One region of the Phreatobacter cathodiphilus genome, then DNA from elsewhere that is predicted to be linked to it. Evidence: riboswitches for the same ligand, from Rfam matches in the RefSeq annotation. Region 1 holds a riboswitch; each other region holds the start of a gene.
What was found. Region 1 has a riboswitch for thiamine pyrophosphate ahead of thiM (hydroxyethylthiazole kinase). Riboswitches for the same ligand answer to the same signal wherever they lie in the genome.

Region 2: linked by a shared signal. The riboswitch ahead of C6569_RS15640 (FAD-dependent oxidoreductase) and the one ahead of thiM (hydroxyethylthiazole kinase) in region 1 are both predicted to bind thiamine pyrophosphate.
Region 3: linked by a shared signal. The riboswitch ahead of C6569_RS17360 (hypothetical protein) and the one ahead of thiM (hydroxyethylthiazole kinase) in region 1 are both predicted to bind thiamine pyrophosphate.

Annotation. Positions count from the first base shown of each region.
Region 1 is NZ_CP027668.1:2,174,716-2,182,524, forward strand. It holds partial or broken gene C6569_RS10665 (fumarylacetoacetate hydrolase family protein) at 1-131, shown strand, start outside; gene C6569_RS10670 (DMT family transporter) at 159-1,016, shown strand; gene C6569_RS10675 (helix-turn-helix domain-containing protein) at 1,127-1,741, opposite strand; gene C6569_RS10680 (TRAP transporter substrate-binding protein) at 1,854-2,921, opposite strand; gene thiD (bifunctional hydroxymethylpyrimidine kinase/phosphomethylpyrimidine kinase) at 2,923-3,720, opposite strand; gene thiM (hydroxyethylthiazole kinase) at 3,717-4,517, opposite strand; TPP riboswitch at 4,506-4,609, opposite strand; gene C6569_RS10695 (Lrp/AsnC ligand binding domain-containing protein) at 4,727-4,963, shown strand; gene C6569_RS10700 (hypothetical protein) at 4,970-5,257, opposite strand; gene C6569_RS10705 (xanthine dehydrogenase family protein molybdopterin-binding subunit) at 5,413-7,722, shown strand.
Region 2 is NZ_CP027668.1:3,258,258-3,266,066, forward strand. It holds gene C6569_RS15625 (pyrimidine 5'-nucleotidase) at 1-554, opposite strand, end outside; gene C6569_RS15630 (DUF1036 domain-containing protein) at 551-1,558, opposite strand; gene argB (acetylglutamate kinase) at 1,551-2,444, opposite strand; TPP riboswitch at 2,591-2,700, shown strand; gene C6569_RS15640 (FAD-dependent oxidoreductase) at 2,689-3,687, shown strand; gene thiS (sulfur carrier protein ThiS) at 3,678-3,875, shown strand; gene C6569_RS15650 (thiazole synthase) at 3,877-4,683, shown strand; gene C6569_RS15655 (lysophospholipid acyltransferase family protein) at 4,842-5,543, shown strand; gene C6569_RS15660 (thiamine phosphate synthase) at 5,637-6,251, shown strand; gene hemW (radical SAM family heme chaperone HemW) at 6,577-7,761, shown strand; gene C6569_RS15670 (extensin-like domain-containing protein) at 7,758-7,809, opposite strand, start outside.
Region 3 is NZ_CP027668.1:3,620,902-3,628,710, reverse strand. It holds gene C6569_RS17395 (hypothetical protein) at 1-201, shown strand, start outside; gene C6569_RS17390 (hypothetical protein) at 205-666, shown strand; gene C6569_RS17385 (class I SAM-dependent methyltransferase) at 694-1,323, opposite strand; gene C6569_RS17380 (hypothetical protein) at 1,362-1,667, opposite strand; gene C6569_RS17375 (hypothetical protein) at 1,784-2,296, opposite strand; gene C6569_RS17370 (hypothetical protein) at 2,354-2,866, opposite strand; gene thiC (phosphomethylpyrimidine synthase ThiC) at 3,185-5,083, opposite strand; gene C6569_RS17360 (hypothetical protein) at 5,105-5,506, opposite strand; TPP riboswitch at 5,500-5,623, opposite strand; gene C6569_RS17355 (non-canonical purine NTP pyrophosphatase) at 5,702-6,337, opposite strand; gene rph (ribonuclease PH) at 6,334-7,047, opposite strand; gene hrcA (heat-inducible transcriptional repressor HrcA) at 7,217-7,809, shown strand, end outside.

The sequences.
Region 1 (7,809 bases):
CCTCGGCATGAAGCCGCCGCGCTTTCTCAAGGCGGGCGACGTCATGACCCTCGGCATCGAGGGCCTCGGCGAGCAGAAGCAGAAGGTGATCGCCTGGCAGTGAGCGGATCGCGGCCGGGCGACCTCATCGCCCGGCCCCCGCCGACCCGCAACCCCCGATGCTCAGGCTCATCGCCCTGACGACGACGGCGCTCGTCGCTTTCGCAGCCAACTCCGTCCTGGCGCGGCTGGCGCTGGCCGGTGGCGCCATCGACGATCTCGGCTATACCGGCTGGCGCCTCGCCTCCGGCGCCCTCGTCCTGGTGCTGCTGGCCCATCTCGCCGGCCGCCGCAACGGCCGTCCCGCCGTCGCCGGGAGCTGGCGCCAGGCCGCCGCCCTCTTTGGCTATGCCCTCGCCTTCTCCATCGCCTATCTCTGGCTCGGCGCCGCTGTGGGCGCCATCGTGCTCTTCGGCGCGGTGCAGTTCGGCATGATGGGCCATGCCATCGCCGCTGGCGACCGGCCGGGCATCCTCGAATGGGCGGGCCTTGCCGCAGCCTTCTCCGGCCTCGTCTGGCTGGTCGCGCCCGGTGTCGCCGCCCCCTCGCCCGCCGGCGTGCTGCTGATGGTCGCCGCCGGCCTCTCCTGGGCGGTCTATTCCGTCCTCGGCCGCGGCTCGACACAGCCGCTCGCCGACACCGCCGGCAATTTCCTGCGCTGCCTGCCCGTGGCCCTGCTGCTCCTGGCCTGGGGCTGGCGCGTCCATCCGCCGGAGCCGGCCGGGCTCGCTTATGCCATCGCCTCCGGCGCGCTCGCCTCGGGTCTCGGCTATGCCGTCTGGTACGCCGTCATGCCCGCGCTGCCGCGCGTCACCGCCGCCTCGATCCAGCTCACCGTCCCCGCCATCGCCGCGGCGGGCGCGGTGATCTTCATCGGCGAGACGCTGACGGCGCGCATGGTTCTGGCCTCGGCCGGCATGATCGTCGGCATCGCCGTCGTGATCCTCGCGGGCGAGCGGCGCCGGCGCGGCGACTGAATCAATCTGTGAAGAGGCGGACTCTCCACCTCAGGACGAGCAGCGAAAGCGATTCCGCGTCAGGGACTTCGAACGCGCGGATGAGACGGAGCGGCAAGGCGGTCCGCCCGTCACTCCATCACGGCGGCCTTGAGGATGCAGACCATGACCGCATGGGCGGGCCCTGTGCCGACGTTGCGGATGACGTGGCGGCCGTCGCAGCGATAGCGCGCGCTCTCGCCGGCCCCCACCGTCTCGAGCCGGTCGCCGACCTCCACCTGCAACTCGCCTTCCAGCACCGACAGGCTCTCGATGGACCCGCGCTGGTGGCCTTCGCTCTCCAGCATCCCGCCGGGGTCGCACTGGAAGTCGTACCACTGCAGCCACTCGACGGTCTTGATCCAGCCGATGATCGACAGGCGGCACTTGCCGTCGTCGGAGACCAGCAGCGGTGTGTCGGCCCGCGACAGCTTCTCGAGGAAGGGTTCTTCGGTGGCGGTCGCCAGCACCCGCTCGATCGACACGTCCAGCGCCTGGCTCAATCGCCAGATGGTGGCGAGCGTCGGATTGGTTTCGTTGCGCTCGATCTGGCTGATGATGGACTTGGCGACGCCCGACTGTTCCGACAGCTCGGACAGCGACAGGTTGTAGGCCTTGCGCAGCCGCTGCACCGTCTTGCCGAGATTGCCGGACAGCACGTGGGCTCCGGCATCCATCTCGATCTTCTTGGGGTCCCGGTCGGCCATGGGCGGCAAGCTGTCCCGTGCGTCGTGTCGAACGAAACGTTCGTTCCGCCGTTCTATGGCCCTCACCCCCGTGGCGCAAGGTCGCGGAACGCCGAAGGGGCCCTTCCCGCCCTCAGACCTCGCGTGCGCCGAGCGCGGCGTGGGTGGAAACCCGCGTCCACGGTCCGATGCGCCCCTGGAAGGCGGTGTAATGGGCGGCGATCTTGCCGGCCATCGGGCTGCGCGTGCCGAGTTCGCCGAGGAGGTCGGCGGCGTGGCGGCGGGCGAGCTGCACCATCGGCGTCGGGAAGCCGCGCAGCCGGACGCCGTGGGTCGAGACCATGGTCGCCAGCGCCTCCATGTTGAGGATCTCGATTTCGGCGAGCGCCACCGCCTGCTCCGCCTCGCTCGCCGCCTGCACGACCGCCTTGAGGTCGTCAGGCAGCCCGTCCCACAGCGCCTTGTTGACGACGAGCTCGCTCGACCCGTTGGGCTTGTTGAAGCCGGGCGCGTAGTAGAAGGGCGCCACGCGCCACAGTCCGAGCTGGATGTCGGATCCGGGCGAGGTGAACTCGGCCCCGTCCACGGCACCGCGCTCCAGCGCCGGATAGATATCGCCGGGCGGCACGGCGATGGCGGTGGCGCCGAGGCGCTGGAACAGCTCGGCGCCCAGCCCCACCATGCGGATGGTGAGCCCCTTCACGTCCTCCGCGGACTGCAACTCCCGGCGGAACCAGCCGCCCATCGACACGCCGGTATTGCCACCGAGGAAGGGTTTGACGCCGAAACGCGCCGCCGCCTCGTCCCACAGCGCCTGTCCGCCGCCCTTCAGCACCCAGGCATTGTGCTCGTTCGGCGTCAGGCCGAAGGGAATGGCGGTGAAGAAGGCGAGGCCCGGTTCCCGCCCGATGGCGAAGAAGGAGGCGGTGTGCCCGAGCTCGACCGTGGCGTTGCCCACCGCCTCGTGCACGGAAAAGGCCGGCACCACCTCGCCGGCGGCGAAGACCTGCACCTCGATCCGCCCGCCCGACAGGAGCTTGATCCGGTCGGCGATGCGCTGGGCCGAGAAGGCGGGACCGGGGAGGTTGCGCGGCCAGGAGGTGACGAGGCGCCAGCGCAGCGCCTGGGCCCGCGCGATACCGGGGGCGGCCGCGAGACCGGCGGCGCCGGCGGCGAGGGCGGATCGGCGATTGAAGGTCATGTCACCACCAGGCGTGAAAATGATGGGTCGGCCCATGGCCCTCGCCGATCGCAAGCCGGTCGGCCGCGGCGATGGCGGCCGTCACGTAGTCCTTCGCCTCGCTCACGGCCTGCCCCAGCGCGAAGCCCTTGGCGAGGCCTGCGGCGACCGCCGAGGAGAGCGTGCAGCCGGTGCCGTGGGTGTTGCGGGTGACGACGCGCGGGGCCTCCAGCCGCACCGCCCCCGCCGACGTGACCAGAAGGTCGACGCTCGTCTCCCCCACCGCATGTCCGCCCTTCATCAGCACGGCGCGGGCGCCCTGGCGGATCAGCGCCTGCCCCTGGGCGAGCATGTCCTCCTCGCTGCGCGCCACCGGCTGGTCGAGGAGGGCCGCGGCCTCCAGGAGGTTCGGCGTGACGAGGACCGCGCGGGGAAAGAGCAGCCGCCGCAGCGCCGAGACCGCATCGGGGTTGAGGAGGCGGTCGCCCGAGGTGGCGACCATCACGGGATCGAGCACCACCTGCTCCACACGGTGGCGGTCGAGCCCCGCCGCCACCGCCTCGATGACGGTGACCTGTGACAGCATGCCGATCTTGGCGGCGCCGACCTTCAGGTCGGAAAAGACCGAATCCATCTGCGCAGCGACGAAGTCCGGCGGCACGTCGTGGATCGCCTGGACGCCGCGCGTGTTCTGCGCGGTCAGAGCCGTGACGACGCTCGCGCCATAGACACCGAGGGCAGAGAAGGTCTTGAGATCGGCCTGGATGCCGGCGCCCCCCCCGGAATCCGAGCCCGCGATGGTGACGGCGATGGCGGTCATGAAGCCTCTCCCTGGGACGGTGACGTGACGCGCGCCCGAGCGGCGATGTCATCCGCCTCCAGCGCATAGAGCGCGTCGAGATAGGCCGATGCGAAACTTCCCGGGCCCCGCGCCGTCTCGGCGGCGCGCTCCCCGGCGATGCCGAGCACGACCATGGCGGCGGCGGTCGCGGTGAAGGCGTCCTCGCCGACCGCGATGAAGGCGGTGGTGATCGCCGCCCCGGCGCAGCCCATGGCGGTGACCCGCGCCATCAGCGGATGGCCGTTGGCGACGGCGGCGAGGCGCCGGCCGTCGGTCACCAGGTCCGTCTCGCCGGTGGCGGCAACGACCGTGCCGAGGCGCAGCGCCAGGGCATCGGCGTCGGTGTCGAGCACGGCGATCTCGGCGCCGTTGCCGCGGATCGCCGCCGGCCCGAGCGCCGCGAGGTCGCGGGCGAAGGCGGCGCGTCCCGCCGAGCGGTCGATGAAGACGGGGTCGAGGAGAAAGGGCCTCCCCGCCGCGCTCGCCGCCTCGATGGCGGTGCGGATGACGGCGCGGCGCTCCGGCTCCAGCGTGCCGAGGTTGACGAGGAGACCGTCGGCACCGCCGGCGAAAGCGGCGATCTCGTCCGGCGCGGTAGTCATGGACGGCACCGCGCCGAGGGCCAGCAGAGCGTTGGCGGTGAAGGCCTGGGCCACCGTGTTGGTGATGCAGTGGATGCGCGGCCGCCGCACGCGGACCGCCGCAAGGCCGTCGCGGGCGGCGCCGAGAATGTCGGTCGGGAGCTCGGATTCCCCGCGCGGGGGCAATGCGTCCATCTCGGTTTCCTCCGCCGGCATGACCCGGTTCAGGTACGACGGGTTGGCCTTGCGACCTCTCAGCCCGGTGAAGGGCACCCCGACGAGACTATGGGGGAGAGTTAGGCCATGGCAGCGCCCGGCGCAAGCTCGCCCGGCACGGCCTGCGGGGGGATGACGCGCGCGCCCTTTGATGGCATGGGAAAGGCCTGCATGCCGCGAGGGTCCCCATGATCGCCTTCTTCGTCCAGATCAAATGCCAGCTCGGCAAGGCCTACCAGGTGGCCGCCGCCCTCGCCGACCGCGAGATCGCCTCGGAGATCTATTCGACGGCCGGCAATTTCGACCTGCTGGTGAAGTTCTACGTCGAGCCCGGCACCGACATCGGCCATTTCGTCAACGAGCAGGTGCAGCTCATCCCGGGCATCCAGGACACGCACACGATCATCACGTTCAAGGCCTTCTGAGGCCGTTCACGGCTGCCGCTGGCGCCAGAGCTGCCAGACGCCGAAGGCGAGCGTCACCATGCCGGCATACCAGAGGACCGGCACGTAACGCGGGATGGCGCTGCGGATGTTCGCCTGGAAGAAGGCGCATTCCGGCGTGGCGAAGCCGATGCAGGCAACCTTGAGCCCGAGCAGCGAGAAGGCTCCGCCATACTGCGCGTAATAGGCGAACCACCAGACCACCGAGACCAGGCAAAAGGCCAGGCCGAGATAGACGGCGGGGGGCGTCGATGGCTTGGGCTCTTCCGGCGCCATGAAGTCCTTCCTGGAACGGCTGCGGGTCGGCGCCATTTAGGCGGGTTCACGGGGCGATGGCCAGCCACCCGCATTGCGCCCCTGCTGATGGCGAGGCTTGCCTCGCAGCCTCGAAGCGTTCCATTCTGCCGCCCGAGTTCCCCGGAGCACGCGACATGACGCCGACGAAATTCGGAATGGGCCAGGCTTTGAGCAGGGTCGAGGACGCCCCGCTGATCAAGGGCGAGGGGCGCTTCGTCTCCGACCTCGTACCCGAGGGAGCGCTGGTCGGCTACGTGCTGCGCTCGCCCTTCGCCTTCGCCGACTTCGTCATCACCGACACCAGCGCCGCTCGCTCCATGAAGGGCGTCAAGGCGGTGTTCACCCATGCCGACCTCGAAGGCATCGGCAACCTGCCCTGCCTGTCGCAGGTGCCCTCGGTGAACCCGATCCCCAATCCGCCCTGGGAAGTGCTCTGCTCGACGACAGTGCGCCACGTCGGCGACGGCGTCGCCTTCGTCGTGGCCGACACGCTCGACCGGGCCAAGGACGCGGCGGAAGCCATCGCCATCGAGTGGACGGCGCGCGAGCCCATCGTCGACGCGGTCGACGCCCTGCAGAAGGGCGCCCCGCAGGTCTGGCCCGACATTCCCGGCAACCTCTGCGCCGAGGTCCATCTCGGCGAGGCGGAGGCGACCGAGAAGGCCTTCGCGAAGGCCCACCGCACGGTGTCGCTGACCATCGTCAACAACCGCCTCGTCACCAACTACATGGAGACGCGGGGCTGCCTCGCCGAATATGATTCCAAGGCCAAGAGCTTCACCCTCACCCTCGGCAGCCAGGGCAGCCACGGCATCCAGAACACCCTGGCGACCAAGATCTTCAACATGCCGAAAGAGAAGATCCGCGTCGTCACCCCCGACGTCGGCGGCGGCTTCGGCACCAAGACCTTCATGTTCCGCGAATATCCGCTGTGCATGCTGGCCGCCCGCAAGCTGAGAAAGCCGGTGGCCTGGGTGCAGGACCGCGGCGACCATTTCGTCAACTGCAGCCAGGGCCGCGACAACGTCTCCACCGCCACGGCGGCGCTCGACAGGCGCGGCAAGGTGCTGGCGGTGAAGGTCGACACCGTCGCCGACATGGGCGCCTACCTCTCCCAGTACGCGACCTTCATCCCCTATGTCGGCGCCCTCATGCTGGCCGGCGTCTATGCCTTCCCCGCCATGCACGTGCGGCTGAAATACGCCTACACCAACACCGTGCCGGTGGACGCCTATCGCGGCGCCGGGCGCCCGGAGGCGGCCTATCTCATCGAGCGGCTGATGGACCGCATCGCCATCGAGACAGGCATGAGCCCGGCCGAGGTGCGCCGCCGCAACTTCATCGGACCGGACCAGTTCCCCTGGAAGACGCCCGTCGGCCGCACCTACGATTCCGGCGAGTTCGACGGCCACATGACCCGCGCCATGGAGGTCGCCGGCTGGGACACGTTCAAGGACCGCCTCAAGGCGGCGAAGAAGGCCGGCAAGATCCGCGGCATCGGCATGGCCACCTATATCGAGGCCTGCGGCGGCGGCGCGCCGGAGAACGCCTGGATGAGCCTCGAGAAGGACGGCTCGGTCACCATCAAGATCGGCACCCAGTCGAACGGCCAGGGCCACAAGACCGCCTATGCCCAGCTCGCCTCGCAGCATCTCGACATTCCCGTCGAGAAGATCACCGTCATCCAGGGTGACACCGACCTGATCCCCACCGGCACCGGCACGGGTGGCTCGCGCTCGCTGCCCGTCGGCGGTGCGGCCGTCGACGTCGGCGCCCGGGCGCTCGCCGACGTCATCCGCGAGATGGCGGCCACCGAGATGGAGGTCGGCGTCGCCGACGTCGAGATCGTCGGCGGCGCGGTGCGCGTCGTCGGCACCGACAAGGCGATCTCCTACGAGAAGATCGCGTCCCTGCCCGGGGCCGAGGATAAGCTGAAGAGCCACGGCACCTGGCGCCCGCCGGAGCCGACCTTCCCGAACGGGACGCATATCTGCGAGGTGGAGATCGATCCTGACACCGGCGCCACCGAGATCGTCGGCTATACGGTGGTCGACGACTTCGGCGTCACCATCAACCCGACCCTCCTCGCCGGCCAGGTCCATGGCGGCATCGTCCAGGGGATCGGCCAGGCGCTGCTGGAGCGCACCGTCTACGACAAGGAGAGCGGTCAGCTCCTCACGGCGTCCTTCATGGACTACGCCATGCCGCGGGCCGACCACATTCCGCACTTCCACTTCGAGACGCGCAATGTCCCCTGCGTGACCAACCTCCTCGGCATCAAGGGCGCGGGCGAAGCCGGCACCATCGGTGCCTGCCCCTCCGTGATGAACGCCATGGTCGACGCGCTGTGGCGGGCCTACGGGATCAAGGAGATCGACATGCCGGCGACCCCCGCCCTCGTCTGGCAGACGATCCAGCAGGCGAGGGCCGAGAAGGCCGCCTGAAGACGGTGCCGCCGACGGGCAATCCCCGCCGGCGGCCGTCGCTCCGGCCGGGCTTGCATCCCGGCAAGGCAATCATTGCATTTTCGC
Region 2 (7,809 bases), 1.1 Mb from region 1:
TGGGGCGCCTCGAGATTGCGCGCGAGGTCCTCGAACATGGCGGCGCGGGCCGGGTCGACCCCGTGGTCGGCGAGGAACTTCTCGTAGGTCTCCCGGTGCGGCTTCGGGAGGAGCCCCGCATCGACGATGTCGAAGACGCCGTCGAAATGGTTCTCGATCCCGAGCCGGCGCGTCACGGCCGCGACATGCGAGTGGGTGCCCGAGGTGAAGACGAACTTGCGGCCCGGCAGGGCGGCGATCGCCGCGCCGAGCTCGGGGTTCGCCTGCAGCGGCGAATGGTCGATGTCGTGCACATAGCTGAGGAAATCGTCCGGGCTCATGCCGTGCTCGATCATCAGCCCGCGCATGGAGGTGCCGTAGCGCCGGTAATAGTCCTTCTGCAGGACGAAGGCCTCGTCGATCGAGATGTCGAGGAGCTTCGCCACATAGGATTTGATCCGCCCGTCGATCTGCTCCCACAGCGACAGGTGCGCCGGGTAGAGCGTGTTGTCGAGGTCGAAGATCCAGGCCTCCACCGCGGAGAAGGCTTTGCGGATATTGGCGGTGTCGGTCATCGGGGCTCCCGGAAACGCAGGGACGCGCGGCGGCGCCCGTCGAAGGTGATGGCGGCGAAGCCCACCGCGGTGCCGCCGTGGGCGGCGCAATCGCCCGCCCCTGTTATCTCGAACTCGCTGGTCCGGATACAGGCCTGGACATCGCCGCCGAAGACGAGCGGGCCGCCCGCCCGCGTCACGGGGCGCCCTTCCGCATCGACCGCCTCGGCGAAGGAGAGCACCCGCGCCGGCTGGCCCTCCAGCGGCGGCTTCAGGCAGGCGCCGGGTTCGATGCGGAACCAGCCGCGCGTCGCGATCTGCCGGCCCTCCTCGATACCGAGCGCCGCCATGATCCGGTGGCCCGTCTCGTTGCACCAGGCGAAGCCGGGGCCCTCGCCAGCCCTCAGCGCCGCCAGCAGGCGGTCGAAGATGTCGGGGAGCACGGCGGCGTCGGCGGGCAGGTTCAGGTCGGTGAGGAAGGCGCGCAGCGCCGCGTCGGTCTTCGGCCCCTCCAGCCCATCGATGGGGCCGGGGTCGTAGCCCATGCGGGTGAGCAGGCGCTGGATACCGGCCTTGCGCGCCTGCGGCAGGTCGTAATCGGCCTCCTCCGACAGGAACAGGACGCCGATGCCCTCCACCACCGTCGGCTTGACCTCGACGAAGGAGGCGAGGCGCGTGTTCGCCTGACGACAGGACTGGGCAGCGGGTACGAGGAAGTCGCCCTCGCCGATGCACAGCTGCACGTGCTCCGGCTGGCCGAGGCTCGCGCCGGGCGCCTCACCGAGGGGGCGGGTATGCAGGAACAGGCGGCCCGGAGCCTCGGCCGATTGCAGGATGGCCCGGCACTGGCCCGGATCGAGTCGGAACCAGCCGCGCGTCGCCGCCGTATCGCCGACGACGACACCGATCGCCGCCTCCGTCACCACACTCGTGCGATTGCACAGGCGCGTCTCGGCCGAGGCGGGGGCGGCGAGCCACACCACGACGCAGAACGCCGCGACGAGGCCCGCCAGAGCCTCACGCATGGATGAGCGTGCCGGCACCGCCATCGGTGAGAAGCTCCACGAGGACGGCGTGCGGGGTCTTGCCGTCGAGGATCACGACGCCTTCGACGCCGCGCTCGATGGCGTAGATGCAGGTCTCGATCTTCGGGATCATGCCCCCCGTCGCCGTGCCGTCGGCGATCAGGCGGCGGCAATCCTCCACCGACAGCGACTTGATGAGGTTCTTGTTCTTGTCGAGGACCCCGGGCACGTCGGTGAGCAGAAGGAGACGCTTGGCCTTCAGCGCGCCGGCGATGGCGCCCGCGAAGGTGTCGGCGTTGACGTTGTAGGTGTCGCCCTCGACCGAGGTCGCCACCGGCGCCAGGACCGGGACGAGGTCCTTGCCCAGAACCGTGTCCAGCACCTTGGTGTCGACCTTGTCGGGTTCGCCGACATAGCCGAGGTCGACGACCCGCTCGATGTTGGAATCCGGATCGCGGGTGACGCGGCTGACCTTGGCCGCCTTCACCATGTCGCCGTCCTTGCCGCACAGGCCGATGGCCTTGCCGCCGGCGGCGTTGATGAAGCCGACGATCTGCTTGTTGATCGAGCCGGCGAGGATCATCTCGACGATCTCCACCGTCTGCTTGTCGGTGACGCGCAGGCCGTCGACGAACTCGCTCTTGATGCCGAGTTTGGCGAGCATCTGGCCGATCTGCGGCCCGCCGCCGTGCACCACCACCGGATTGATGCCCGACTGCTCCAGCATGACGATGTCGCGGGCGAAGGACCGGGCGCCGCCCTCGTCGCCCATGGCGTGGCCGCCATATTTCACCACGACGATCTCGTCGTCGTATTTCTGCATGTAGGGCAGCGCCTCGTTGAGGACGCGGCCGATGTCCTGGGCGTCGAGAGGGGTATGCGACATGGCGGCTCCGGCGGGTCGGGTCCTCGAGGGATCGCGTTTGGCGTCTTCGCGTTCGGGCGCGCGAGTGGGCCGGGTCTTAGCCGATTTGGACCGGAGGGTGAAGAAACCTTCGCGCCTTGACATCCATGTCCGAATGCCCACAGTCCACCCCGCCCGAGGGGAGCCCCGACGAGGGGGCTGAGAGGCTGCGCGATCCGCGGCGACCCTTGAACCTGATCCGGGTCATGCCGGCGGAGGAATGGGGATGCACGGACAAGACGCCGCGCGGCGCGTCGACATCATTGGAGCGGGCATTACCGGGCTCTGGCAGGCCCTGTGCTTCGCCGAGGCGGGCTTCGCCGTCACCCTGCACGAGCGCGGCGGGGAAACGCAGGCGAGGTCTGCGAGCCGCTGGGCCGGCGGCATGCTCGCGCCGTGGTGCGAGGCGGAAGGGACGGAGGAGCTGGTCGTGCGCCTCGGCCGCCGCTCGCTGGACCTCTGGCGGCAGGCGGTGCCCGAGGCGGCCTTCGACGGCACGCTCGTCGTCGCCCATCCGCGCGACCGCGCCGATTTCGACCGCTTCGCCCGCATGACGACGGACCACCGCCGGCTCGATGCCGACGGCATCGCCGGCCTGGAGCCGGCCCTGGCCGGACGCTTCCCGCAGGCGCTGTTCTATCCGCGGGAAGGGCATGTCGAGCCGCGCGTGGTCATGGAGGCCCTGCTGCGGCGGCTGGCCGAACGCGGGGTGACCGTCCGCGCAGCCGACGGCGATTGTCTGCCCGCTTCCGGCCTGACCGTGGACTGCCGGGGACTTGCGGCGCGCGACCGGGAGCCCCTGCGCGGCGTCAAGGGCGAGACCCTGCTGGTCGAGACCGGGGCGATCAGCCTGTCGCGGCCGGTGCGCGTCCTCCATCCGCGCTGGCCGCTCTACGTCATCCCGCGCGCCGGCCATCGTTTCCTTCTCGGCGCGACCACGGTCGAAACCGAGAGCGAGGGCGTATCCGTCCGGTCGGCGCTGGAGCTTCTGTCGGCAGCCTATGCGCTGCACCCGGCCTTCGCCGAGGCGCGCATCGTCGAGCATGGATCGGCCCTTCGACCGGCCTATGCGGACAACCTGCCGCGGATCGTCGTGTCGGACGGCAGGCTCACCGTCAACGGGCTCTATCGGCACGGCTTCCTGGTCGCCCCGGCGCTCGCCGAAATCGCCGTCGCCCATGTCACGCGCGGCATCCACGACAACGAGGTGATGCAATGGTCCTGACCGTCAACGGAGAGACGACCGAGAGCGCCGCCACCACCGTCGCCGAGCTCCTGCGCGAGCGCGACCTCGACGGCGGGCATGTGGCCGTCGCCGTGAATTTCGAGGTCGTGCCGCGCCGCCGCTGGGCCAGCGCGGCGCTGGCGGCCGGCGACGCGGTCGAGATCATCAGCCCCCGGCAGGGAGGCTGACATGGACCACGCCTCCTCCCGCGATCCCGTCACCTTCTACGGCCGCAGCTTCGCCTCGCGGATGATGATCGGCACGGCGCTCTACCCCTCGCCCGCCGTCATGCAGAAGGCAATCGCCGCTTCCGGCGCGGGCATCGTCACCGTTTCGCTCCGGCGCGAGAGCGCGGGCGGGCGGACCGGCGCGGCCTTCTGGGATCTGGTGCGCGAGACCGGCGCCGCCGTCCTGCCGAACACCGCAGGCTGCCGCTCCGTCAAGGAGGCCGTCACCACGGCTGAGCTCGCCCGCGACCTCTTCGACACGCCCTGGATCAAGCTGGAGGTCATCGCCGACGACGAAACCCTGCAGCCGGATGTCGTCGGCCTGGTCGAGGCCGCAACCGTCCTGATGCGCGACGGTTTCGAGGTCTTCCCCTACACGACCGAGGATCTCGGCGTCGCCATGCGCCTCGTCGATGCCGGCTGCCGGGTGGTCATGCCCTGGGCCGCGCCCATCGGCAGCGCCCGCGGCATCATCCATGCCGATGCCCTGAAGCTGATGCGCGAGCGCCTGCCGGATGTCGCACTTGTGGTCGATGCCGGCCTCGGCGCGCCGTCCCATGCGGCCGAGGCGATGGAGCTGGGTTTCGACGCGGTGCTCTTGAATACGGCGGTGGCGAAGGCCGCCGATCCCGTCGCCATGGCCACCGCCTTCCGCCTGGCCGTCGAAGCCGGGCGTACCGGCTATGGCGCCGGTCTCATGGGGCCGCGCGATTTCGCCTCGCCCTCGACCCCCGTTGTGGGCAGACCGTTCTGGCATGGCCTCACCTGACCGCCTCGGATCATCGCGGGGGCATCGCGCCGCGCGCCATGAGGTCGACACGATCGGCGGCGATGATCGCCGCGGGTGACAGGGGCGAAGACACGGCCTATGGCTCGCCCGCAGGCCGGCTCGCGGAGCCTTGGCCACAGATGCTGCGATCGGAGATCATGACCGCACTCCGTTCCAGGACATTCGACCTGCTTCTCGGCGGTTGGACCGCCCTGTTCGGCGCACTCATCCCGGCCCTCGCTTGGGCCGACGGCAGGCGGCTGCGCGGCGTCTCGCGGCTCTGGGTCGCCGGCGTCATGGGGCTGCTGCGCACGGTGATCGGCCTCGACCATGTGGAGATCGGCAGCGACAACCGCCCCGCCGGCCCCTGCCTGATCGTCTGCAACCACCAGTCCACCTGGGAGACCATCGCCTTCATCCGCCTGTTTCCGGACGTGGCCATCGTCGCCAAGGAGGAACTGCTGAAGGTCCCGGTCTTCGGCTGGTACCTGCGCCGCTCCCCGATGATCACCATCGACCGCGAGTCCGGCACCCAGGCGCTTCGGCGCATGGTGGAAGGCGCCAAGACGGCTCTCGCCGAGGGCCGCCCCGTCCTGCTCTTCCCCGAGGGCACCCGCAAGGACCCCGACGCCCCCATCGATTTCAAGCGTGGCGTCGAACTGCTCTACGGCCGGCTCGACGTTCCCGTCCTGCCCGTCGTCGTCAATTCCGGCCGATTCTGGGGCGTCGGCCGGCCCTTCAAGCGTCGCGGCACCATCACCGTGTCCTGCCTGCCGCTGATCCCCGCCGGCCTCAAGGCCGGAGAGATGATGGCGCGGGCCGAACGGGTGATGGAGGAAGAGCGGCGCAGGATAGGCTAGCGGCCGGGCGCCTTGACTTCGCCGGGTCGGCGGTCACTCTCCGCCCGCCCCCGGGGCCCGCGAGGCCGCACATCCCCTTCAGGAGCATCAGCCATGACGCGCGCCTATCCCGACCGCTTCTACCCCGTCGTCGACAGCATCCGCACCCTCATGGACCTGGCGGCGCTGGGAGTCGGCACGATTCAGCTCAGGGTCAAGGATCTCGGCGAGGCCCAGGCGGCGGCACTGGTGGGGGAAGCGGTCGAATCGGTCCAGGGATCGCCGGTTCGGCTCGTCATCAACGACTACTGGCGCGCCGCCATCGTCGGCGGCGCCAGCCATCTCCATCTCGGCCAGGAAGATCTCGCCACCGCCGATGTCCCGGCGATCCGCGCGGCGGGACTGACGCTCGGCATTTCCACCCATGACGAGGCGGAGCTCGAAACCGCCCTCGCCCATCGTCCCGACTATATCGCCCTCGGCCCGATCTATCCGACGACGATCAAGCCCATGCGCTTCGGCCCCCAGGGCCTCGACCGCATCGGGGTGTGGAAGAAGCGCATCGGCGCCATCCCGCTGGTCGCCATCGGCGGCATCACGCTGGAGCGCGCCCCCTCCGTCTATGCGGCCGGCGCCGATTCCATCGCCGTCGTCTCCGACATCGCCAATGCCGACGATCCCGACACGCGGGTGCGCGAATGGCTGGCGCTCGAGCCGGCGGGCGACTGAGGGCTGGATTCCGCGCGCCTTGCATCAGCGAAGTGCGTCCTTCGAGGCTCGCTGCCGCTCGCACCTCAGGATGAGGGAGGTCGTGAGCTGCATCCGGGGCGTCCGCCACGCTGACGTCGCGGCCAAGGCCACCGTTGTGCCCATCGCCATCATCCTCATCCTGAGGTGCGAGCCCCGGCGATGCGCCAGCATCGTCGGTGGGAGCCTCGAAGGATGCACTCCGGTTCTGCAGCTCCACGCTCCTGCCCCCTAGCCATCCGGCCCCGCGACCGCTACCTCACGGCCTGAGCCGCCGGACCTCCGCCCGGCGTCGAGACCCTGGCCGATGACAACCGCCCCGCCCGGCACCGGGGGCCCGGACGATCCCGGCTTCGGGATCTACGTCCACTGGCCCTTCTGCGCCTCCAAGTGCCCCTATTGCGACTTCAACAGCCATGTGCGGCACGTCGCGCCCGATCAGGCGCGCTATGTGGCCGCCTTCGGCCGTGAACTGGCCACCGCAGCGCGGCGCACCCCCGGTCGCACCGTGTCCTCCATCTTCCTCGGCGGCGGCACGCCCTCGCTCATGGAACCGGCGACCGTCGGCGCCATCCTCGACGCCCTCGCGCGGCTCTGGACGGTCACACCCGACTGCGAGGTGACGCTGGAGGCCAATCCCACCAGCGTCGAGGCGGAGCGCTTCCGCGGCTTCCGCGCCGCCGGCGTCAACCGCGTCTCGCTCGGCGTCCAGGCGCTGAACGACGCCGACCTGAAGAGCCTCGGCCGCACCCATTCCGCCGACGAGGCGCTGCGCGCGGTGGACGTCGCGCGCCGCCATTTCGACCGCTATTCCTTCGACCTCATCTACGCCCGTCCCGGCCAGACCGAGGCGGGGTGGGAAGCCGAACTCCGCCGCGCCATCGCGGAGGCCGCCGAGCACCTGTCGCTCTACCAGCTCACCATCGAGCCCGGCACCATGTTCGAGGCGCTGCACCGCGCCGGCAAGCTCGCCATGCCAGACGACGACATGGGTCGCGTCCTCTACGACCTGACGCAAGACGTCTGTGCCGAGGCTGGCCTGCCCGCCTACGAGATTTCCAACCATGCGCGGCCCGGCGCCGAATGCCGCCACAACCTCATCTACTGGCGTTCCGGCGACTTCGTCGGCGCCGGCCCCGGCGCCCACGGCCGCCTCACCCTCGGCAACGGCCGAATCGCCACCGCCACCGAGAAACACCCCGAGACCTGGCTGAAGCGGGTCGAGGAGCAGGGCTCGGGCATCGTCTCCGAGGAGCACCTCGTGCAGATCGAGAACGCCGACGAATTCCTCGTCATGGGGCTGCGCCTTGCCGAGGGCATCGACCTCGCCCGCTACGAGGCGTTGTCGGGCCGCCCGCTCGACCCGGACCGCATCGCCTTCCTGGAGGGTGAGGGCTTCGTCCGACGCCTGCCCGGCGGCCGGCTGAAGGTCACGCCCGAGGGCTTCCCCGTGCTCAACGCCGTGGTGGCCGACCTCGCGCAGGCGGACTAGCGGCAGGCCCGCCCGCCGCCGACGTCCAGATGGAAATGGTCGTAGTGC
Region 3 (7,809 bases), 1.4 Mb from region 1:
TATAACGACGCAGTGCGAGAAAAATTGGACCAATTCTTGGCAGAGAGAGGTATCCGCCCGCAGGATATGACCGCCGCGCAGGCCCGTGAGTTCGCTGCCTCGATCCGATCATCAACGGACCCGCGGATCCGCGATTTCAACCTCCAGATCTACAGAAGGCAGCTCTACTATCTGCTCCGGCGCTACAGAATCAGGGATTGAACCATGAAATCCGACGCGCAAAGGGAATGGGAAGTCCGCGAGTTCGACCGGCTATACGAGAGAATGCGTGGCGCCTTGGCAATTTTTGGGGACGACGACGGCACACTCGCCCGCGGAAGCTACTGGATCCACGAGGATTACTGGGGTGTCCGGCAGATCAAGGTCTACGTCCCCGACAGGACGTTGACCGCAGATTTCGTCGAGGCCCTGAGGCGTACCCTTCACGACATGCCGGACTGGGAGATCGTCGTCGCGTGCTGCCCTGACGACCTCAAAACGCCCCGGGCCGAAATGGGTCTCTATGTACGGCATGACGTCGTTCTGGACGGGCTGATCAGGGCGTTGCTGCCGGGGCACCTCAAGACAATCGCGTTTCATCTGGGCCGGCCCATCAGAGCCGACGACCAGCCCCTGGACTGGGGGGACTGGCCGCCCACCCCCAATCCGTTCGGCGTCTCCGCCTAGGGTTTCGGCTACCGATCAGGAGGGCTTTCACCCGCTTCCCTTCCTCTTCCTCGCCGTCAGGCCGATCACCGCGGACATGCCGGAATGGCCGGCGCCTTCCTGCAGCTCCGTCTCCTCCTCGGTGATGGACAAATCCGCGAAGTCGCCAAAGGCCTCTTCCAGCATGGCGCGGGTGTAGAGGTTCTCCAGCTGCTTCGGCCCGCCGGTGCCGTAGTCGAGCTGCTTCGGCGTGTAGCCGACGACGATGAGGAGCCCGCCGGGTTTCAGCGCCCGCTTCATGCCGGCCCATTTCAGCGCCCGGCCCTCGGGCGGCGAGAACTGGGTGAAGATCTCCGCCACCACGTCGAATGCGGCTTCCGGATAGTCCCAGGCGTGGGCGTCCGCCTCAATGAGGCTGACAGCGACGCCGTGCTCGGCGGCGAGCGCCCGCGCCTTCGCCTGAGCCGTCGGCGAAAAGTCGGTGGAGACCACGTCGAGACCCTGGCGGGCGAGCCAGACGCCGTTGCGCCCCTCGCCATCGGCCACCGCCAGGGCCTTCCCCGACGCCGGCAGAAGCGGCTTGCAGTGGAGGAGGAACGGGTTCGGCTCGCGGCCGAAGCGGAACTCGGCGCCGGCGAAGCGCTCCTCCCAGTGGTCGAAGCCGGGTGGTCTGGTCATGGCGACGGTGCTCCTGCGGGGGCCGCGCCATCATCGCCTCACCGTCGGCGAACGTCGATGCCCTGCTGGGCGCAGCGATGGGCGACGCCGGTGGTGTGGATCAGCGCCGCCCGGCGCATCATCTGGTCGGTCTGGCGCATGCACCAGGTCATGTGGGGACGGGGTTCGAGGATTTCCCTCGCGCGCTGCACGTCGCAGCCGAGGCCCTGGGCGCGGCGGATCTCCTGCACGGCCCAGTTGCCGTACTGAACGCAGGACATTTCCTCGTTGCTGAAGATCTGGGCGCCGGCGGCGGTCGGCATCAGGAGAGCGAGGGCGAGTGCGGCGGAGGTGATGGCTTTCATGGGACGGGCTCCCGGTGGAGAGGCTTCGGCCTCAGGCTGGGCTGGTGGCGACAAGACCCGCCGGACGGTGCGGCCCGTCCGGCGGAAGCACGGCACGTCGCGCGGAGGCTTCGGCCTCAGCAGCCCCTAAGGCGCTGGCGCCAGTTGCTCAGCGCCTGGTTGACGCGCTCCGGCGTCTGCAACTGGCACCACTGGATGTGATTGTTGCGGTTGGAATGGCTGTTCCAGCCGCGGCAGGCCTGCTGCCGGGCCATCCGGTCCATGCGGACCATCTCGTCGCCATAGGCGACGCAGCGGGAAGCGTCGGCACGGGCGGCCGGGCTGCCGCCGGCGGCGAACTGGCAGGCCTGGAACCGCGTCTGCCAGTTGGAGATGGCCTGCTGCACCCGCTGCGGCGTCTGCGCCCGGCACCAGTTGTAGTGGCCGCCATAGTTGGAATGGCTGTTCCAGCCGGGGCAGCGCATCTGGCGGGCCCGCTGGTCCTGCGCGACCATGCCGTTGGCATAGTCGGCGCAGCGGTCGCGCTGCGCCGCGGCGGGGGCGGGAGAGAGGGAGAAGAGGGCTGCGAGCACGAGGGCGGCGGCCGCGACGAAAGTCCGCAAAAGCGAGGCGTGGATCAACGTGGACATGACCATTTTCCTGTTGGGGATCGTGAGACTGGATCGGCAGGTCCGGCAGCACCGCCTTCAGGGCGCGCGGGTGACCGTGCAGCGGATGGAGATGACGGGGTTCTGGCAGCCGCCGCGGCGCCACTGCGTCACGGCGCCGTTGCCGTATTCGCCGCGCCAGTCCTCGTTCGGTCCGCAGTAGGAGCCGGCGGCGCCATGGGTGCAGCGGTCGGTCGCGACCCGGTAGACACCGGACCGCCATCCGCCGCCCACCTGCACCCACTGGATGTTCCAGGCCGGCCGGCCGGCGCCGGCGGCGGGGCTGCCGCTCGCCTGGAACTGGCAGCGCTGGAAGGCCGAGCCCCAGTCGGCCACCGCCTGCTGGACCCGCTGCGGCGTCTGCCGGCGGCACCAGTCGTAGTGGGCCTGGTAGTTGGAATGGCCGGTCCAGCCGGTGCAGCGCTGCTGCCTGGCGCGCTGGTCGAAGGACATCTGCTGGTTCGCATAGTCGTTGCAGGCGTCGCGCTGGGCGGCGGCCGGGGTCGGGGCGAGACAGACGAGAGCCGCGAGCAAGACAAGGGCGGCGGGCACGGCGAAAGTCCGCGCGCGGGGGGCACGATGGGAAATGAACACGGTGGCGATCCGCAATAGGGGACGTGGGGGTATCCCGGAAGGGTGCCCACCATCCTCCGGTTGTCGGAACCGTAGCGCGTTACCCGCAGTCGCGAAAGGTCGGACAGGCTTCCCAAGCGTAAGTGATGTTACGGAGATACCGGCAGCGGCGCGCGCGCTGCGCGCCGGATCGGGAGCCAAGCTCCCCACCTTCCCCTCCCCGTTGCCGGGAGGGGATCGTTCGAAATCGGCGCGTCCGCCTGAGCAGCCGGCCGGAGACTGCGGCCGACGCGGGCCTCACAGCACCTTGTTGCTGGCCTTCACGGCTTCCGTGGTCTCGACGTAGACCTTGCCGCCCATGGCGCGGAACTTCTCGCTCATCTGCGCCATGCCTTCTTCCGCCGTGATCCCGTCGGCGCCGGCCACCGCCCGCCGCTCGGGATCGTTCAGGGTCGCCGCGTAGTCGCGCACGTCCTGGGTGATCTTCATGGAGCAGAATTTCGGGCCGCACATGGAGCAGAAGTGGGCGACCTTGTGGGCTTCCTTCGGCAGGGTCTCGTCGTGGTAGGCGCGGGCGGTCTCGGGGTCGAGGCCGAGGTTGAACTGGTCCTCCCAGCGGAAGTCGAAGCGGGCGCGGGAGAGGGCGTCGTCGCGCAGCTGTGCCGCCGGATGGCCCTTGCCGAGATCGGCGGCGTGGGCGGCGATCTTGTAGGTGATGACGCCGACCTTCACGTCGTCGCGGTTGGGCAGGCCGAGGTGCTCCTTCGGCGTGACGTAGCAGAGCATGGCGCAGCCGAACCAGCCGATCATCGCCGCGCCGATGCCGGAGGTGATGTGGTCGTAGCCCGGCGCGATGTCGGTGGTCAGCGGTCCGAGGGTGTAGAAGGGAGCCTCGCCGCACTCCTTCAGCTGCTTGTCCATATTGATCTTGATCTTGTGGATCGGCACGTGGCCGGGCCCCTCGATCATCACCTGGCAGCCCTTCTTCCAGGCGATCTGGGTGAGCTCGCCCAGCGTCTCCAGCTCGGCGAACTGGGCGGCGTCGTTGGCGTCGGCGATGGAGCCGGGGCGCAGGCCGTCGCCGAGCGAGAACGAGACGTCGTAGCGCCGCATGATGTCGCAGATCTCGTCGAAATGCTCGTAGAGGAAGCTCTCCCGGTGATGGGCGAGGCACCACTTGGCCATGATGGAGCCGCCGCGGCTGACGATGCCGGTGACCCTGTTGGCGGTGAGCGGCACATAGGCGAGGCGCACGCCGGCATGGATGGTGAAATAGTCGACGCCCTGCTCGGCCTGCTCGATCAGCGTGTCGCGGAACAGCTCCCAGGTGAGCTTCACGGGGTCGCCGCCGCACTTCTCCAGCGCCTGGTAGATCGGCACGGTGCCGATCGGCACCGGCGAGTTGCGGATGATCCATTCGCGGGTGTTGTGGATGTTGCGCCCCGTCGACAGGTCCATGACCGTGTCGGCGCCCCAGCGGATCGACCAGACCAGCTTGTCCACCTCCTCCTCGATGGAGGAGGAGACGGCGGAGTTGCCGATGTTGGCGTTGATCTTCACCAGGAAGTTGCGGCCGATGATCATCGGCTCAAGCTCGGGGTGGTTGATGTTGGCCGGGATGATGGCGCGGCCGCGGGCGATCTCGGAGCGCACGAACTCGGGGGTGATGAAGGCCGGGATCTCGGCGCCGAAGCTCTCGCCGTCGGCGAGGGTCGTCTCGGCGCCCTCCAGCATGGCCTTGCGGCCGAGGTTCTCGCGCTCGGCGACGTAGATCATCTCCTTGGTGATGATGCCGGCGCGGGCGAATTCATATTGCGTGATCGGCGCGTCGCCGACACCGCGGAGCGGCTGGTTGGCGAGCGGGAAGGCGCGGGCGAGATGCTTGCCGGCATGGCCGTTGTCCTCGGGGCGGACCTCGCGGCCGTCATAGGCCTCGACGCCGCCGCGCTCGGCGACCCAGGCGGCGCGGGTGCGGGGCAGGCCCTTCTCCACGTCGATGACGACGGAGGGATCGGTATAGGGGCCGGAGGTGTCGTAGACGACGACGTTCGGCTCGTTCGCTCCCGCCTGGAGCTGGATCTCGCGCAGCGGCACGCGCAGGTCCGGCGCCGACTCCGGCACGGCGAAGATCTTGGTGGAGGCGGGCAGCGGGCCGGTGGTGACGGCGGCCTTGATGTCCTTGACCGGGGCGTTCATGCGGGATCTCCCGTGGGCTCGTTATGGCGTGGGTGACTGCGGCCAGTAGCCGGCGATGGTGAGGATGGCGCCGAGGATGAGCCAGATCGCGGCGGCGATCTTGAGCGTCCCCTCGCGCACGATGAGGTGCCGGGCGACGCCGGCCGCCCAGTCGGGCGCGACGATGCGCCAGGCGCCGACGACGAAGAGGGCGAGGCCGATCAGGGTGATGAGCATGCGCCAGTCGCCGCCGATGACCCGGTGCGACAGCAGGATGGCGAGGCCGGCCGGCATCATGAGCAGGCCGGAGAGGACGATCAGGGCGGAGCTCTTGGCGAGTTCGTCGGCGGCCGCGCGATAGGCGGCGGGCCGGACGAGGAGCCCGATCCCCACGGTCAGCATGACCGGGCCGATCAGGCGCGCCAAATAGACTGAAGTCAGCATGTGCGTCCCATCCCTCCGCCGGCATGACCCGGATCAGGTTCAAGGGTCGCTGCGGAGTTCCGGATCGGAACGGTGCGGCCTCTCAGCCCCCTCGTCGGGGCCCCCCTTGGACGGGGTCCAATGTGGATGGTTGGCCGGCGAAGTCAAGCGGAGGGACGCGGGGCCGTGATGCGCTCGCGCCCGTCCCTGCCCGGCTCAACTGCCGAAAACCGCCTTCTGCAGCGCCATGAAGGCGCGGGCGCGGTGGGAGAGACCCTCGCCCTTCGGCGGCAGGCCGTGTTTTTCCTCCGCACTCATCTCGCCGAAGGTGAGGGCGTGGTCGTCGGGCAGGAACATGGGATCGTAGCCGAAGCCTTTCGTCCCCCGCGGCGGCCAGGCGAGGGTGCCGAAGACGCGGCCCTCGAAGATCTGCTGCGAGCCGTCGGGGAAGGTCAGGGCCAAGGCCGAGACGAAATGGGCCCGGGCGCCGGCGGTGGTGACGCCGCGCAGGGTGAGCTCACGGTCGACCCGGGCCATGGCGGCGGCGAAGTCGCGGGGCTGGCCGGCCCAGTCGGCGGTGAAGAGGCCCGGCGCGCCGTCGAGCGCCTCGACGGCGAGGCCGGAATCGTCGGCGATGGCGGGAAGGCCGGTGGCATCCGTCGCGGCGCGGGCCTTGATGGCGGCGTTCTCGGCATAGAGCGTGCCGGTCTCGGCCGGCTCGGGCAGCCCGAGTTCGCCGGCCGAGACGAGGTCGATGCCGTGCGGCCCCAACAGGTCGCGGAATTCGGCGAGCTTGCCGGCATTGTGGGTGGCGACGACCAGCCGCGTGCCGGGGCCGAGCCGGGCGCTCATGCCACCGCCGTCTTCTGCAGGTCGACGAGGCGGGCACAGCCGCCGCGGGCGAGGTCGAGGAGGCCGAGGAGTTCCTCCTGGCTGAAGGGGGTCTTCTCCGCCGTGCCCTGGATCTCGACGATGCCGCCCGCGCCGGTCATGACGAAATTGGCGTCCGTGTCGGCTTCCGAATCCTCGGCATAGTCGAGGTCGAGCACCGGCGTGCCCTGGTAGATGCCGCAGGAGACCGCCGCGACATGGTCGCGGATCGGGTTCACCTTCAGCATGGAGCGGGCGGTCATCCAGGCGATGCAGTCGTGGAGGGCCACCCAGGCGCCGGTGATGGCCGCCGTGCGGGTGCCGCCGTCGGCCTGGATCACGTCGCAGTCGATGGTGATCTGCCGCTCGCCGAGGGCAGGCAGGTCGACGATGGTGCGCAGCGAGCGGCCGATGAGGCGCTGGATTTCCTGGGTGCGGCCGGATGGCTTGCCCGAGGTCGACTCGCGGCGGGTGCGCTCCAGCGTCGCCCGCGGCAGCATGGAATATTCCGCCGTCACCCAGCCGCGGCCCTGGCCGCGCAGCCACGGCGGCGGCTTCTCCTCGAGCGAGGCCGTGCAGAGCACATGGGTGTTGCCGAACTTCACGAAGCAGGAGCCCTCCGCATAGCGGGCGACGGCGCGCTCCAGCGAGACGGGGCGCAGCGCATCGGGGGCGCGTTTGGAGGGACGCATGGCGGATTCCGTTCCACGAGAGGGGATCGGCGGGTCATAGGGCCGAACGGCCGGCGCGGCAAGGACGGGCGGCGCCGTCCGCACGATCCCGGCATCGGCGGAAATGATGCTTGATCAAAGCCGCCGCTGCCACCAGATTTGCGGTGGAGGTTGCCCCTTGTCCGCCGAAATCCCGCGATCCGACCAGAAGCTGCAGGCGCTCGCCAATTCGGCGCTGGCCAAGCTCGACGAACGCTCGCGCGAGATCTTCCGCCAGATCGTCGAGAGCTATCTGGCGACCGGTGAGCCCGTGGGCTCGCGCAACCTGTCGAAGATCCTGCCCATGACCCTGTCGCCGGCGTCGGTGCGCAACGTCATGCAGGACCTCGAGGAGGCCGGCCTCATCTACGCCCCCCATACCTCGGCAGGCCGCCTGCCGACCGAGACGGGCCTGCGCTTCTTCGTCGATGCGCTCATGCAGTTCGGCGACCTCGCGGCCGACGAGCGCAACGCCATCGAGGCGCAGGTGGCCGCCTCCGCCCGCGGTCAGTCGTTCGAATCGGTTCTGGCCGACGCAACCCAGCTCCTCTCCGGCCTGTCGCGCGGCGCCGGCGTCGTGCTCACCTCCAAGAGCAACGTCCGGCTGAAACACATCGAGTTCGTCCGCATCGAGCCGGAGCGGGCCCTGGTCGTCCTCGTCTCCGAGGACGGGCAGGTGGAGAACCGCATCGTGCCGATCCCGGCGGGGCTGCCGCCCTCGGCGCTGGTGGAGGCCTCCAATTT